2 regions of the Kitasatospora sp. NPDC058406 genome follow, and region 2 is predicted to be linked to the other one. Evidence: predicted binding sites of a transcription regulator. Region 2 holds the regulator's gene; the other holds the start of a gene.
What was found. Region 2 encodes HrcA, which represses chaperone genes, less so after heat shock. Its sites were predicted from a motif close to TTNGCACTCNGNNNNNCNGAGTGCNAA; they were not measured.
Positions count from the first base shown of each region.

Region 1: groES (co-chaperone GroES) is a predicted target of HrcA. The motif match lies at 1,935-1,961, and genes of this name have one in related genera.

Region 1 is NZ_JBHXKE010000092.1:19,340-26,425, reverse strand. Features, by position in the region: gene ACFWOG_RS19650 (polysaccharide deacetylase family protein) at 1-618, shown strand, start outside; gene ACFWOG_RS19645 (methyltransferase domain-containing protein) at 594-1,793, opposite strand; gene groES (co-chaperone GroES) at 2,103-2,408, shown strand; gene groL (chaperonin GroEL) at 2,539-4,167, shown strand; gene ACFWOG_RS19630 (LysR substrate-binding domain-containing protein) at 4,366-5,361, shown strand; gene ACFWOG_RS19625 (WhiB family transcriptional regulator) at 5,564-5,899, opposite strand; gene ACFWOG_RS19620 (response regulator transcription factor) at 6,473-7,084, shown strand.
Region 2 is NZ_JBHXKE010000006.1:29,510-36,595, reverse strand. Features, by position in the region: gene ACFWOG_RS02520 (S41 family peptidase) at 1-571, opposite strand, end outside; gene ACFWOG_RS02515 (16S rRNA (uracil(1498)-N(3))-methyltransferase) at 709-1,458, opposite strand; gene dnaJ (molecular chaperone DnaJ) at 1,549-2,685, opposite strand; gene hrcA (heat-inducible transcriptional repressor HrcA) at 2,761-3,795, opposite strand; gene htpX (zinc metalloprotease HtpX) at 4,055-4,975, shown strand; gene ACFWOG_RS02495 (hypothetical protein) at 5,006-5,590, shown strand; gene ACFWOG_RS02490 (DUF3097 domain-containing protein) at 5,621-6,448, shown strand; gene hemW (radical SAM family heme chaperone HemW) at 6,499-7,086, opposite strand, start outside.

The sequences.
Region 1 (7,086 bases), on a different contig from region 2:
AGCGGGCCCGTCCCGGTGTTCAGCGAGGTGCGGACCACCGACAAGGTCGTCTTCGTCACCATCGACGACGGCGCCGAGAAGGACCCGCGGTTCGTCGAGATGCTGACCGACCTCAAGGTGCCCGTCTCGATGTTCCTGACCCGCGACGTCGTCAAGGACGACTACGGCTACTTCAAGCGGCTCCAGGCGCTCGGCAACCACGTCCACAACCACACCGTGGGCCACGCCCAGTTGAGCAAGGTCACGCCGGAGAGACAGCGGTCCGAGATCTGCGACGCCCAGACCGCCTTCACCCAGCAGTACGGCACCGCCCCGCTGCTCTTCCGGCCGCCGTACGGCGACGGCGCCCACACGGCGGCGCTCAACGACGCGGTGCAGCAGTGCGGACCGAGGGCCGTCGTGCTCTGGCGGGAGTCGATGCAGATCCACGACATGCAGTACCAGGCGGCGGACAAGAAGCTCCGGCCCGGTGACATCGTCCTGGCCCACTTCCGGGGCCCGAAGGACCTCAAGGGCGAGACGATGACGCAGATGTTCGGCGAGATGCTGGCCCGGATCCAGGAGCAGGGCTTCGCGGTGGCCCGGCTGGAGGACTACATCGAGTCGCCCGCCGCCTGAGCGTCGGCCCGGACGGGCTGTCCGAGCATCATCAGCGGCCCGTTGTCGGTCCGGCTGAGGATCACCGTGACGGAGTTCGGGCCTGACGGCTTCAGCTGGCGGCGCAGCTCCTCCGGGGTGATCGCCATTCCGCGCTTCTTGATCACCACCGTGCCGACGCCCCGCTCGCGCAGCAGCGCCTTCAGCTTCTTGATGTGGAACGGCAGCACGTCGGTCAGCTCGAAGGCGTGCGCGTACGGGGTGGCGACCAGCTCGTCCGAGGTGACGTAGGCGATCTTCGGGTCGATCAGCCGGCCGTTCACCTGCCCGGCCACCTCGGCGACCAGGTGGGCCCGGATCACCGCGCCGTCCGGCTCGTACAGGTAGCGGCCGACCGGGCCGGCCGGCGGGTCGGGCAGGTCGCCGCCGGTCAGGCTCGTCCGACCGGGGAGCAGGGTGGCGCGGTGCGGGCCGGCGGCCCCGGTGCCGAACCAGAGCACCGCCTCCTTGACGTCGCCGTGGTCGGAGACCCACTCGGCCTCGGCGTCGGCCGGCACCGCCTCGTGCGGGATGCCCGGTGCCACCTTGAGCGCGCCGATCGGGGTGCGCCGGCCGGCCCCGATCGCCCAGGAGAGCGGGGGGGCGTACGCCTCGGGGTCGAAGACCCGGCCGCGCGCGGTGCGCCGGGCCGGGTCGGTGAAGACCGCGTCGTAGCCGGTGACGTCGATGTCGGCGACGTCCGCGCAGCGCACCTCGACCAGGTCGGTCAGGCCCAGCGCGGCCGCGTTGGCCGCAGTGGCCGCGCAGGCGGCCGGGTCCCGGTCGACGGCGAGGACCTCGATCCCCGCCCGGGCCAGTGCCAGCACGTCGCCGCCGACCCCGCAGCAGAGGTCGGCCAGCCGCCGCACGCCGAGGTCCGCGAAGCGGTGGGCCCGCCACTCGGCGACGCTGCGCCGGGTGGACTGCTCGACGCCGTCGGGCGTGAAGTACATGAGATCGGCGTCCGCACCGAACTTGGCCCGCGCCCGCTGCCGGAGCCGGGCCTGCCCGAAGGCGGCGGACACCAGCTCGGCGGGGTGCTCCCTGCGCAGCCGGGTGGCCAGCGCCAGCTCCTCCTCCGGCGCGAACTCGCGCAGTTCGGCGAGCAGGGCCTGGCCCCGGTCGGTCAGCAGGGGCTGCAGGTTGTCGGTCTCCACGGGCCCATTCTCCCCGGTCGGTGCGCCGGGACGGGCCGGTGCGTCCGGAGGTCTCGATCACGGGACGCGTGTGCGGTCGGGGGAACGACCCGAACGCGAGTGCGGCTACTCGCCCGTATCCCGGGGTCCGGGGGCGCGCCGTTGGCACTCTGGTTGACTGAGTGCTAACCGCGGCCTATGGTCATGCCTAGCACTCTCCACGGGGGGAGTGCTAACGCGAAGAGGCGTTTCTGACCCCCGCGACGGCAGATCCGCAGGTTCGCCCCTACCCGTTAGTAAGCCCCGTAATCTCCGAAGGGGAGCTCGGACGTGACCACCAGCAGCAAGGTTGCCATCAAGCCGCTCGAGGACCGCATCGTGGTCCAGCCGCTCGACGCCGAGACCACCACGGCCTCCGGCCTGGTTATCCCGGACACGGCCAAGGAGAAGCCCCAGGAGGGCGTCGTCCTGGCTGTCGGCCCGGGTCGCTTCGAGGACGGCCAGCGTCTGCCGCTCGACGTCGCCGTCGGTGACATCGTCCTGTACTCGAAGTACGGCGGCACCGAGGTGAAGTACCAGGGCGAGGAGTACCTCGTCCTCTCGGCGCGCGACGTTCTCGCCATCATCGAGAAGTAAGCAGCACCGAGAAGTAAGACGTCCCGACCCGCCCCGGATCCGTGTCCCTAGTGACAGGGGCCCGGGGCGTGGTTGTTGGTTCACGTAGTCGAGCGGCCGCGACGGCCGCAGCCCCGAGGGAATAGGGAACATGGCGAAGATCCTGCAGTTCAACGAGGACGCGCGCCGCTCGCTGGAGCGCGGTGTCAACAAGCTGGCCGACACCGTCAAGGTGACCATCGGCCCCAAGGGCCGCAACGTCGTCATCGACAAGAAGTTCGGTGCTCCGACCATCACCAACGACGGTGTCACCATCGCCCGTGAGGTCGAGCTCGACGACCCGTACGAGAACCTTGGCGCGCAGCTCGTCAAGGAGGTCGCCACCAAGACCAACGACGTCGCGGGTGACGGCACCACCACCGCCACCGTGCTGGCCCAGGCCCTGGTGAACGAGGGTCTGCGCAACGTCGCCGCCGGTGCCGGCCCGGCCGCCCTGAAGAAGGGCATCGACAAGGCCGTCGCCGCCGTCTCCGAGCACCTGCTGTCCATCGCCCGCGAGATCGAGGGCAAGGACGACGTCGCCGCCGTCGCGACCCTCTCCGCGCAGGACACCCAGGTCGGCGAGCTCATCGCCGAGGCGATCGACAAGGTCGGCAAGGACGGTGTCATCACCGTCGAGGAGTCGAACACCTTCGGCGTGGAGCTGGACTTCACCGAGGGCATGCAGTTCGACAAGGGCTACCTGTCGCCGTACTTCGTGACCGACGCGGAGCGGCAGGAGGCGGTCCTGGAGGACCCGTACATCCTGATCAACCAGGGCAAGATCTCCTCCATCCAGGAGCTCCTGCCGCTGCTGGAGAAGGTCGTGCAGGGCGGTACCTCCCGCCCGCTGCTGATCATCGCCGAGGACGTCGACGGCGAGGCGCTGTCGACCCTCCTGGTGAACAAGATCCGCGGCATCTTCAACGCCGTGGCCGTCAAGGCCCCGGGCTTCGGTGACCGCCGCAAGGCGATCCTGGGCGACCTCGCCACCCTGACCGGTGGCACCGTGATCTCCGAGGAGGTCGGCCTCAAGCTCGACCAGGCCGGTCTGGACGTGCTGGGCAGCGCCCGCCGCGTGACCATCACCAAGGACGAGACCACCATCGTCGACGGTGCCGGCGACAGCGAGGCCGTGGCCGGCCGCGTCGCCCAGATCAAGGGCGAGATCGCCAACACCGACTCGGACTGGGACCGCGAGAAGCTGCAGGAGCGCCTGGCCAAGCTGGCCGGCGGCGTCTGCGTCATCCGTGTCGGTGCCGCCACCGAGGTGGAGCTGAAGGAGCGCAAGCACCGCCTGGAGGACGCCATCTCGGCGACCCGTGCCGCGGTCGAGGAGGGCATCGTCGCCGGTGGTGGCGCCTCCCTCGTCCACGCCGCCAAGGTGCTGAACGACGGCCTGGGCCTGACGGGCGACGAGGCGACCGGTGTCGCGGTCGTCCGCAAGGCGCTGCACGAGCCGCTGCGCTGGATCGCCCAGAACGCCGGCCTGGAGGGTTACGTCATCACCTCCAAGGTCTCCGAGCTGGAGCCGGGCCAGGGCTACAACGCCGCCACGGGCGAGTACGGCGACCTGATCAAGGCCGGCGTCATCGACCCGGTCAAGGTCACCCGTTCCGCCCTGGAGAACGCCGCCTCGATCGCCTCCCTGCTGCTCACCACCGAGACCCTCGTGGTGGAGAAGAAGGAGGAGGAGCCCGACGCCGGTCACTCGCACGGCGGCCACGGCCACTCCCACTGACACCCGTTCAGTGACCGGAGGCCCGGTCCGCGCCCCTCGGGGACGCGGCCGGGCCTCCGGCGTGTCGGCCGCGGTACGCCCCTGACGGGCCGCTCCGAGGTGCGGCGTCCGGAGCGCATCGCGCCGGTGGGCGAGTTTTACTCTTCAACTATCATCTGAATTTTGCAGATAGCAAAGATTTACTTATATCTTTGAGGCATGATCGAGGCCCGCCACCTGCGCGTCCTGCGTGCCGTCGCCCGCACCGGATCCTTCTCCGCCGCCGCCCGCGAGCTGGGGTGTACGCAACCCGCCATCAGCCAGCAGATGAAGGCGCTGGAGAAGTCCGTGGACACCCCGCTGGTGGTCCGTTCGGGTCGCGGGATGCAGCTGAGCGAGGCCGGACGGGTGCTGCTCAAGCATGCCACCGGGATCCTCGCCGGGCTCTCCGCCGCCGAGGAGGAGGTGGCGGCGATCGCCGGACTGCGGGCCGGACGGGTGCGTCTGGTCTCCTTCCCGACCGCGAGTTCCACTCTGGTGCCGCCTGCCGTCGCCCGGCTGCGGGACAGCCATCCGGGGGTCCGCGTGTCGCTGGTCGACGCGGAGCCTCCGGAGTCGCTGGCGATGCTGCGCGGCGGCGAGTGCGAGGTCGCGCTGGCCTTCCGCTACCCCCAGGCGTCCGGCGCCGCCGCGCCGGCGCCCGCGCACGGCACGCCCCGTGAGGCGCGCGCCGAGGCCAACCTGGAGGCCCAGCAGCTCAGCGCCGGCACCGACTGGTCCGACCTGGTGGTCACCCCGCTGCTGGACGACCCGCTGGTCGGCCTGCTGCCCGCCGGACACCGGCTGGCCGGGCGCGGCGGGCCCGTGGAGCTGGCCGAGCTGGCCTCCGAGCAGTGGATCGCCGGCTGCCCGCAGTGCCGCGGGCACCTGGTGGAGCTCTGCGCCGGAGCCGGGTTCGAGCCCAGGATCGACTTCGCGACCGACGACTACCCCGCGGTGGTCGGCCTGGTCGCCGCCGGGCTCGGGGTGGCGGTGCTGCCGGGGCTGGCGCTGCAGTCGGTGCGCCCGGACGGGGTCGTGACGGTGGCGGTGCACGCCGCCACGGGAGCGCCGGCGGTACGGCAGGTGGTGGCGCTGACCCTCCCGGACCTCGCCGAGGTGCCGGCGGTGGCGCTGATGCTGGAGCGGCTGGCGGGCGCGGGCCCCGGGCGCTGACCGGGACCGGGTCGACCGGGGCCGGGCGGCACCGGCCGGACCGGCCGTGTCCGGACCGGCCGTCCGTCGCCCGCGGCCGGGCCGTGACCGCCCCGGACCGGCCGTCCCCGGGCCGACCGGGCGCAGGCCGGGAAGGCGCCGGGCCCTGACGTGCGCCACCACGAGAAGAAACGTTTCTTCTCGGCGCGGCGGACACGGACGGTTACGACAGGTACCGCTGGGCCCCGCCCGGCGCGACGAGCGGCACCTCCACCAGGCGGTTGCGCGAGCGGCCCATCATCTCCTCGCGCTCGTCCTCGGTCAGCCCGCCCCAGACGCCGTACGGTTCGCGGACCGCCAGTGCGTGCGCGGCGCACTCGGTGCGCACGGGGCAGCGCATGCAGACCTCCTTGGCGCTCGCCTCGCGTGAGCTCCGCGCGGCGCCGCGCTCTCCTTCGGGGTGGAAGAAGAGCGAACTGTCCACGCCGCGGCAGGCCGCGGAGAGCTGCCAGTCCCAGAGGTCCGCGTTGGGGCCGGGGAGGCGGGAGAAATCTGCCATGACTCATTCCCTTCAGAGGCTCGTCGACCGCGCGCCGGCTGCCAGCGGATTGCACTGGGCGGTACGGCGGGGCGCGTCCGGCGCCGGTGTGGACACCTGGAAATATGACTTACGGCAACTCCATGGACAAGTCACCCACAGAGTGGCACAACAGTCAATGACCATACAAAAGCTATAAAAACGGGCAAAGTGGGCATGCCCGGCGGTGCGGCGATCGCCCGGCGCGAACGTGGCAATCGGGTGGCCGACGGGCGCGCGGGGGCCCGAATCGGTGTGCGGGTCGTGCGCCCACCGCGCCCGAGCTGCGCAAAAGAGCGGCGTGTGCCCCGCGATGCGGCTGATCGGTAACGGGTCGGCCACGTACAGTGGTGGAGATGGCCCTGAAGGCCGTAACTCATTCGAGTGACGGTCGTTGGAAGTGCGGAGGCGGTTAGCGGGCGCCGGACGTCGGGAACGATCGCGGAGATTCACAGGCGATCAGCACGGAGTCTGTCGCCGATCGGCCGTGTCGGAGAGGTTCGTACCAGCCAGGAGGCTCAACGTGACGCGGATCAGCTGCGGAGGACGACGGTCATGACTTCCGTTCTCGTTTGCGACGATTCCCCGCTCGCCCGCGAGGCGCTTCGCCGCGCGGTCGCGACCGTACCCGGTGTCGACCGGGTCACCACCGCGACGAACGGGGAGGAGGTCCTCCGCCGCTGGGTGGCCGACCGCTCCGATCTCGTCCTGATGGACGTCCGGATGCCCGGCCTCGGCGGGGTGGAGACGGTCCGGCGGCTGCTGTCGGCGGACCCGGGCGCCCGGATCATCATGCTCACCGTCGCCGAGGACCTCGACGGCGTCGCCCTCGCGGTGGCCGCGGGCGCGCGGGGGTACCTGCACAAGGACGCCTCGCGCGCCGAACTGCGGGCCACCGTCACCCAGGCCCTCGCCGACCCGACCTGGCGGCTCGCCCCGCGGCGGCTGCGCAGCCCCGACATGGGCGCCGCGCCGACCCTGACGGCGCGTGAGATCCAGGTGCTCGAAGGCATGAGCCACGGCCGCAGCAACGCCGAGATCGGCCGCGAGCTGTTCCTCTCCGAGGACACCGTCAAGACCCACGCCCGACGCCTGTTCAAGAAGCTCGGCGCCTCGGACCGTGCGCACGCGGTGGCCCTGGGCTTCCGCTGGGGTCTGGTCCGCTGACC
Region 2 (7,086 bases):
CCGTACCGATCCACAGCTTGCCGGTCCGCCCGCCCCGGTACCGCTTCCACCAGGCCGGCTCCACGCCGAACGCGGAGACCAGCAGCACCCTCCCCCCGCCTTCGGCCGGGGGCGCCCCCGAGCCGCCCGCCTCGAAGGACAGCCCGCCGACCGGCCCGTACGGCAGCCGTTCCGGCTCACCGCCGTCCAGCGGCACCGCGTGGGCCCAGGTGCGGCGCAGCGAGCCCTGTCCGGCGGCGGTGGTGGCGATCGGCCGGCCGTCCGGGGTCCAGCCGCGCAGCTGGGTCTGGGCGTCGCCCCAGTGGGTCAGCCGTCGGGACGGGCCGCCGTCCACCGGGACGACGTGCACCTCGGGTGCGCCGTCGCGGGCGGAGGTGAAGGCGACGTGCCGCCCGTCCGGGGAGAATCTCGGGCGGCGCACCGGGAGGTGATCGGCCGTCAGTCTCCAGGCCCGGCCGCCGTCCAGCGGGGCGAGCCACACGTCGTTCTCGGCGACGAAGGTGAGGAGGTCGCCGTGGAGGTGCGGGTGGCGCAGGTAGGCGCCGGCGGGGGTGCTTTCGGGTTCGCTCACACCGCCACCCTAGGCACCCGTGCCCGGCCCACGCCCGGTTTTCGCCGACCAGGACCCCCTGTCGGGGGACCGGGGATCCGGGGGTCGCCCGGCCCGCCCGGCCCGCCGCCCCGCTCGAACGGCCCGGTGCGGTCGGCTCAGCTCCAGCGGCCGGTGCGGCCCAGCAGCAGGGCCCCGGCCGCCACCCCTGCCGTGGAGGTGCGCAGCACCGACAGGCCGAGCCGGAACGGCTTCGCCCCGGCCTCGGCGAAGGCCGCCAGCTCCTCCGGGGAGACGCCGCCCTCGGGGCCGACCACCAGCACGAGGTCCCCGGAGTCCGGGAGCACGGCCCCGGCCAGCGGCTCGGCGCCCTCCTCGTGCAGCACGGCGGCGAACGCCGCGCCGGCCAGCACCGGGACCAGTTGCCGGGTGGTCAGCGGCTCGCGGACCTCGGGGAACCGCAGCCGGCGGGACTGCTTGCCGGCCTCCCGCGCGGTGGCGCGCCACTTGGCGAGCGCCTTGGCGCCGCGGTCGCCCTTCCACTGGGTGATGCAGCGGGAGGCCGACCAGGGGATCACCACGTCCACCCCGACCTCGGTCATGGTCTCCACCGCCAGCTCGCCGCGGTCGCCCTTGGGCAGCGCCTGGACCACGACGATCCGGGGCGCCGGCTCGGCCTCGCGGCGGACGGCCGTCACCGTCACCTCGATCGCGTCCTTGCCGTGCACCGCCGCGACGGTGCCGTCCACCCCGAGGCCGAGCCCGTCGGCCAGGGTCACGGCCTCGCCCGCCTCCAGCCGCTTCACCGCCGCCGCGTGCCGCCCCTCGGGCCCGTCCAGCCGGACCAGCACGCCGGGGGCGGCGGTGGCGATCCGCTCGGTCTCGACGACGAACACGGGCGCGGTCATGGGGTCTTCCTCCGGAATGGGTCGGGCGGTGGAACGACGGCGCCCGGCACCCCGGCGACGGAGGTCGCGGAGTGCCGGGCGCCGGAGCCGTCAGCGGCCGATGAAGGCGTCCTTCAGGCGGGAGAACAGGCCCTGCTGCCCGGGCGCGAACTGGCCGGACGGCCGCTCCTCACCGCGCAGCACCGCGAGGCGGCGCAGCAGGTCCTCCTGCTCGGGGTCGAGCTTGGAGGGCGTCTGCACCTCGACGTGCACTATCAGGTCGCCCCGGCCGCCGCCGCGCAGATGGGTGATGCCGCGACCGTGCAGCGGGATCGACTGTCCGGACTGGGTGCCGGGCCGGATGTCGACCTCCTCCAGCCCGTCCAGGGTCTGCAACGGCACCTGGGTGCCGAGCGAGGCGGCCGTCATCGGGATGGTGACGGTGCAGTGCAGGTCGTCGCCGCGCCGCTGGAACACCGTGTGGGCGGTCTCGGCGATCTCGACGTAGAGGTCGCCGGCCGGGCCGCCGCCGGGGCCGACCTCGCCCTCGCCGGCCAGCTGGATCCGGGTGCCGTTGTCGACACCGGCGGGGATCTTGACGGTGAGGGTGCGGCGGGCGCGGACCCGGCCGTCGCCGGCGCACTCCGGGCACGGGGTGGGCACGACGGTGCCGAAGCCCTGGCACTGCGGGCAGGGGCGGGAGGTCATGACCTGGCCCAGGAAGGACCGGGTGACCTGGGAGACCTCGCCCTTGCCGCGGCACATGTCGCAGGTCTGCGCGGAGGTGCCGGGGGCCGCGCCCTCGCCGCTGCAGGTGGTGCAGGTGACGGCCGTGTCGACCTGGAGTTCCTTGGTGGTGCCGAAGGCGGCCTCCTCCAGGGTGATCTCCAGCCGGATCATGGCGTCCTGGCCCCGGCGGGTCCGCGACCGCGGGCCGCGCTGGCCCGAGGCGGCGCCGAAGAAGGCGTCCATGATGTCGGAGAAGCCGAAGCCCGCCGCGCCCGCGCCGAAGCCGCCCGCGCCGCCGTTCGGCGACAGCGGGTCACCGCCGAGGTCGTAGACCTGGCGCTTCTGCGGGTCGGAGAGCACCTCGTAGGCGGCGTTGATCTCCTTGAACCGCTCCTGCGTCTTCGGGTCCGGGTTGACGTCCGGGTGCAGTTCGCGTGCCAGGCGCCGGAACGCCTTCTTGATCTCGTCCTGCCCCGCATCCCGTCGGACGCCGAGTACCGCGTAGTAGTCCGTGGCCACCAAATGCTCCGCTTGTTCCGCCTGTAGAAGTGCTTGCGACTGGAACCACCGTCAGGGTCCTGACGGTGGCCGTTCCTACGACTCGGCCAGGATCTGGCCCACGTACCGTGCCACCGCTCGCACCGCCCCCATTGTGCCCGGATAGTCCATCCGGGTCGGACCGATCACACCCAGTTTGGCCACGCTCTCGTCGCCCGAACCGTAACCGACCGAGACGACGGAGGTGGAATTGAGGCCCTCGTAGGCGTTCTCACGCCCGATCCGGACCGTCATCCCGGCGTCCGCGGTCTCACCCAGGAGGCGGAGCAGGATGACCTGTTCCTCCAGTGCCTCCAGCACCGGCTGGATGGTCAACGGGAAGTCGTGGCCGAAACGGGTCAGGTTGGCCGTGCCGGCCAGCATGATCCGTTCCTCGTTCTGCTCGGCGAGCGCCTCGAAGAGCGTCGCCAGGACCGTCGCGACGGTCGGCCGGTCCCCCGCCTCGAACTGCGCGGGAAGGTCCTCCAGCAGTCCCGGGACCTCGGGGAGCCGCTGTCCGGCGGCCCGCACGTTGATCCGGGCCCGGAGGTCGGCCAGGACGGTCTCGCCCACCGCCCCGGGGCAGTCCACCATCCGCTGCTCGACCCGGCCGGTGTTGGTGATCAGCACCAGCATCACCTTGGCCGGGGCCAGCGCGACCAGCTCGATGTGCCGCACGGTGGACCGGGAGAGCGAGGGGTACTGCACCACCGCGACCTGGCGGGTCAGCTGGGCGAGCAGCCGCACCGTACGGGCGACCACGTCGTCGAGGTCGACCGCCCCGTCCAGGAAGTGCCGGATCGCCCGCCGCTCGGGCGCGCTCATCGGCTTGACCTCGGCCAGCCGGTCCACGAACAGGCGGTACCCCTTGTCGGTGGGGATGCGCCCGGCGCTGGTGTGCGGCTGGTGGATGTAACCGTCCTCCTCCAGCGCGGCCATGTCGTTGCGGACGGTCGCCGGGGAGACCCCGAGGTTGTGCCGTTCCACGAGGGCCTTGGAGCCGACCGGCTCCTCCGTCCCCACGTAGTCCTGGACGATGGCGCGAAGCACCGCGAGTTTGCGGTCGTCCAGCTGGCGGACCTCACCGGCCATGGGCACGCACCTCCGTCTTCACGCGTTGTCCGATATGACATGTGTCCGTTTCGAGCCGCTTCGCCCGTTCCGGGAGGAACCGGGCTTGGCACTCGGAACATACGAGTGCCAGGACCCTACCTGCCAGTGTAAGGCCCGGGTCCGACGGCAGGAACGGCCCGGCCGGAGTGATCCTGCCCGCAGTTCGCGGCGCGCGGGTGATGCCGCGGGCCCGGCCTGGTGGCAGCATCGGAAGCGGACGGCGAACGGAGGACCAGCGATGTCGACCTCGGGCCAGCACTCCCGTTTCGCGCCGGACCGCGGCCTGACCGGCCGGATGGTCGGCACGATGTTCGTGATCGGGCTGCTGTACGTCGGATTCACCGGGCTGTTGATCGTGCTGCTGCGCGGCGCCTGGCCGATCGTCGTCCTGATCTCGGGCGGCCTGTTCGTCGCCCAGTTCTGGTTCAGCGACAAGATCACCGAACGGGCCATGGGGGCGCACCGGGTCACCCCCGAGCAGTACCCGCAGCTGCACGGCACCGTCGACCGGCTCTGCGCGCTGGCCGACATGCCCAAACCCCGGGTGGCGGTCGCCGACAACGACATGCCGAACGCCTTCGCCACCGGCCGCAACCCGAAGAACGCGGTGGTCTGCGTCACCACCGGGCTGCTGCGCCGGCTGGAGCCGGAGGAACTGGAGGGCGTGCTCGCCCACGAGCTGTCCCACGTCGCCCACCGGGACGTCGCGGTGATGACCGTCGCCGGGTTCCTCGGTGTCCTCGCCGGAGCCATGACCCGGATCGCCATGTACGGCGGGTTCATGGGCGGCGGCCGCAACAGCAACGACTCCAACGCCGCGATCGCCGCCCTGATCGTCCCGCTGGTGTCGGTGGTCGTGTACGCGATCAGCTTCCTGCTGACCCGGCTGCTCTCCCGCTACCGGGAGCTGGCGGCCGACCGGGCCGCCGCCCAGCTCACCGGCCGTCCCAGCGCGCTGGCTTCGGCGCTCACCAAGGTGACCGGCCAGATCGCCGCCATCCCGACCAGGGACCTGCGCCAGGCGCAGGCCTACAACGCCTTCTACTTCGCCCCCGCGCTGAGCGCCCGGGAGACCGCCGGCCGGCTGCTCTCCACCCACCCGACGCTGGAGCAGCGGCTGGAGCAGCTGGCCGAGATCTCCACCCGGCTCGGCCACTGAACCGCCTCCTCCTCCGGGAAAGGGACCACCGTGGGAATCCTGGACGCCCTGTTCGGCCGCACCAAGCCCGTGCGGCCCGACCTCGACCAGCTGTTCGGCGTGCCGTCCGCCGCGATCACCCTGGAGGCCGCGGCCGGTTTCCGGCCCACCGGGGTCGGGTCGGTCTGCTTCGCCTCCGTGGAGGGCGGGGCCTTCGGCGAGGTCGAACGGCAGGTCCGGGCCCTCCTGGACGCCGACACCGAGCGCGGCGGCGTCCCCGTCGAGGCGTCCAAGGACGCGTACGGCTACTCCTGGCTGCTGGCCCGGCACGCTCCCGGGGAACTGCCGGAGCTGGTCAACGACCTGCACGCGGTCAACAGCGAGCTGGAGGCGAACGGCTTCGGGCCGCAGCTGCTCTGCTCGCTCGTCGCCTTCCGCGACGAGGGGGGCCGGCCGCTGGCGCTGGTCTACCTGTACAAGCGCGGCACCTTCTACCCCTTCGCGCCGGCGGCGGGCGGCGGGGAGAAGCGCGACAGCCCGCTGGAACTGCAGGTCAACGCCCTGCTCGGGAACGACCTGCGGCTGGAGAAGGACCTCACCCGCTGGTTCCCGGTCTGGGGCGCGCCAGGGCTCTGACCCTCCGTCCGTCTTCCCTATAGTCGCTGCATGCACAGCCGCCGGTACGGACCCGACCTGACCCCGCCGTGGAAGCGGCAGCAGCCCGCCCCCGAGGTGCCCGCCGAGCGGGACCTCGTGGTCGAGGAGGCGGAAACCGGCTTCTGCGGGGCGGTGGTGCGCTGCGAGAAGACCGCCGAGGGGTTCACCGTCACCCTGGAGGACCGGTTCGGCAAGCACCGGGTCTTCCCGCTGGTCCCGCGCGGCTTCCTGCTGGAGGGGCGTGTGGTCACCCTGGTCCGGCCCACCGGGCCGGCCCCCGCGCGCACGCCCGGCCGGACCGCCTCCGGCTCGGTCGCGGTGCCCGGCGCCCGCGCCCGGGTGGCCCGCGGGTCCCGGATCTACGTCGAGGGCCGGCACGACGCCGAGCTGGTCGAACGGGTCTGGGGCGACGACCTGCGGGTCGAGGGCGTGGTGGTCGAGTACCTGGAGGGGATCGACGACCTGCCCGCGATCGTCGCCGACTTCGCCCCCGGCCCCGGCCGGCGTCTCGGCGTCCTGGTGGACCACCTGCTGCCCGGCACCAAGGAGCACCGGATCGCCGCCCGGGTCACCGGCGAGGCCGTGCTCGTGGTGGGACACCCCTACGTGGACGTCTGGCAGGCCGTGAAGCCGTCCAGTGTCGGCATCCCCGGCTGGCCCGCCGTCCCGCGCGGCGAGGAGTGGAAGGAGGGCGTCTGCCGCCGTCTCGGCTGGCCGGTGGACACCCCCGCCGCCTGGAAGCGGATCCTCGCCTCGGTGGACTCCTACAGGGACCTGGAGCCGGAGCTGCTCGGCCGGGTCGAGGAGCTGATCGACTTCGTCACCCTGCCGGACTGAGGCGCGTCAGGCGTACGTCCGGAAGTCGGCGGTGTCGGCGCCAGCGAAGATCAGTCCACCAGGTCACGCACGACCGCGTCGGCCAGCAGGCGGCCCCGGAGGGTCAGGGTGGCGCGGCCCGCGGAGTGGGATCCGGCGTCGAGGAGGCCGTCGGCGAGGTGCTGCCGGGCGGCCTTCAGGCCGGTGTCCGTCAGCAGGTCCAGCGGGATGCCCTCGGCGAGGCGCAGCTCCAGGAGGATCCGCTCGACCCGGCGGTCCTCGGCGGTGAGCCGCTCGCGGCCCTGGGCGGGGCTGCGGTGCCCGGTGAGGGCCTGCGCGTAGGCGGCGGGGTGCTTGGCGTTCCACCAGCGGACGCCGCCGACGTGGCTGTGGGCGCCGGGGCCGGCGCCCCACCAGTCGCCGCCGGTCCAGTAGAGCTCGTTGTGACGGCAGCGGCCCTCCGGGGTGGTGGACCAGTTGGAGACCTCGTACCAGGAGTAGCCGGCGGCGGTGAGCGCCTCCTCGGCGATCAGGTAGCGGTCGGCGTGCACGTCGTCGTCGATCATCGGCAGCTCGCCGCGCTTGACCCGGGCGGCGAGCTTCGTGCCGTCCTCGACGATCAGCGAGTACGCGGAGACGTGGTCCGGCCCGGCGCCGAT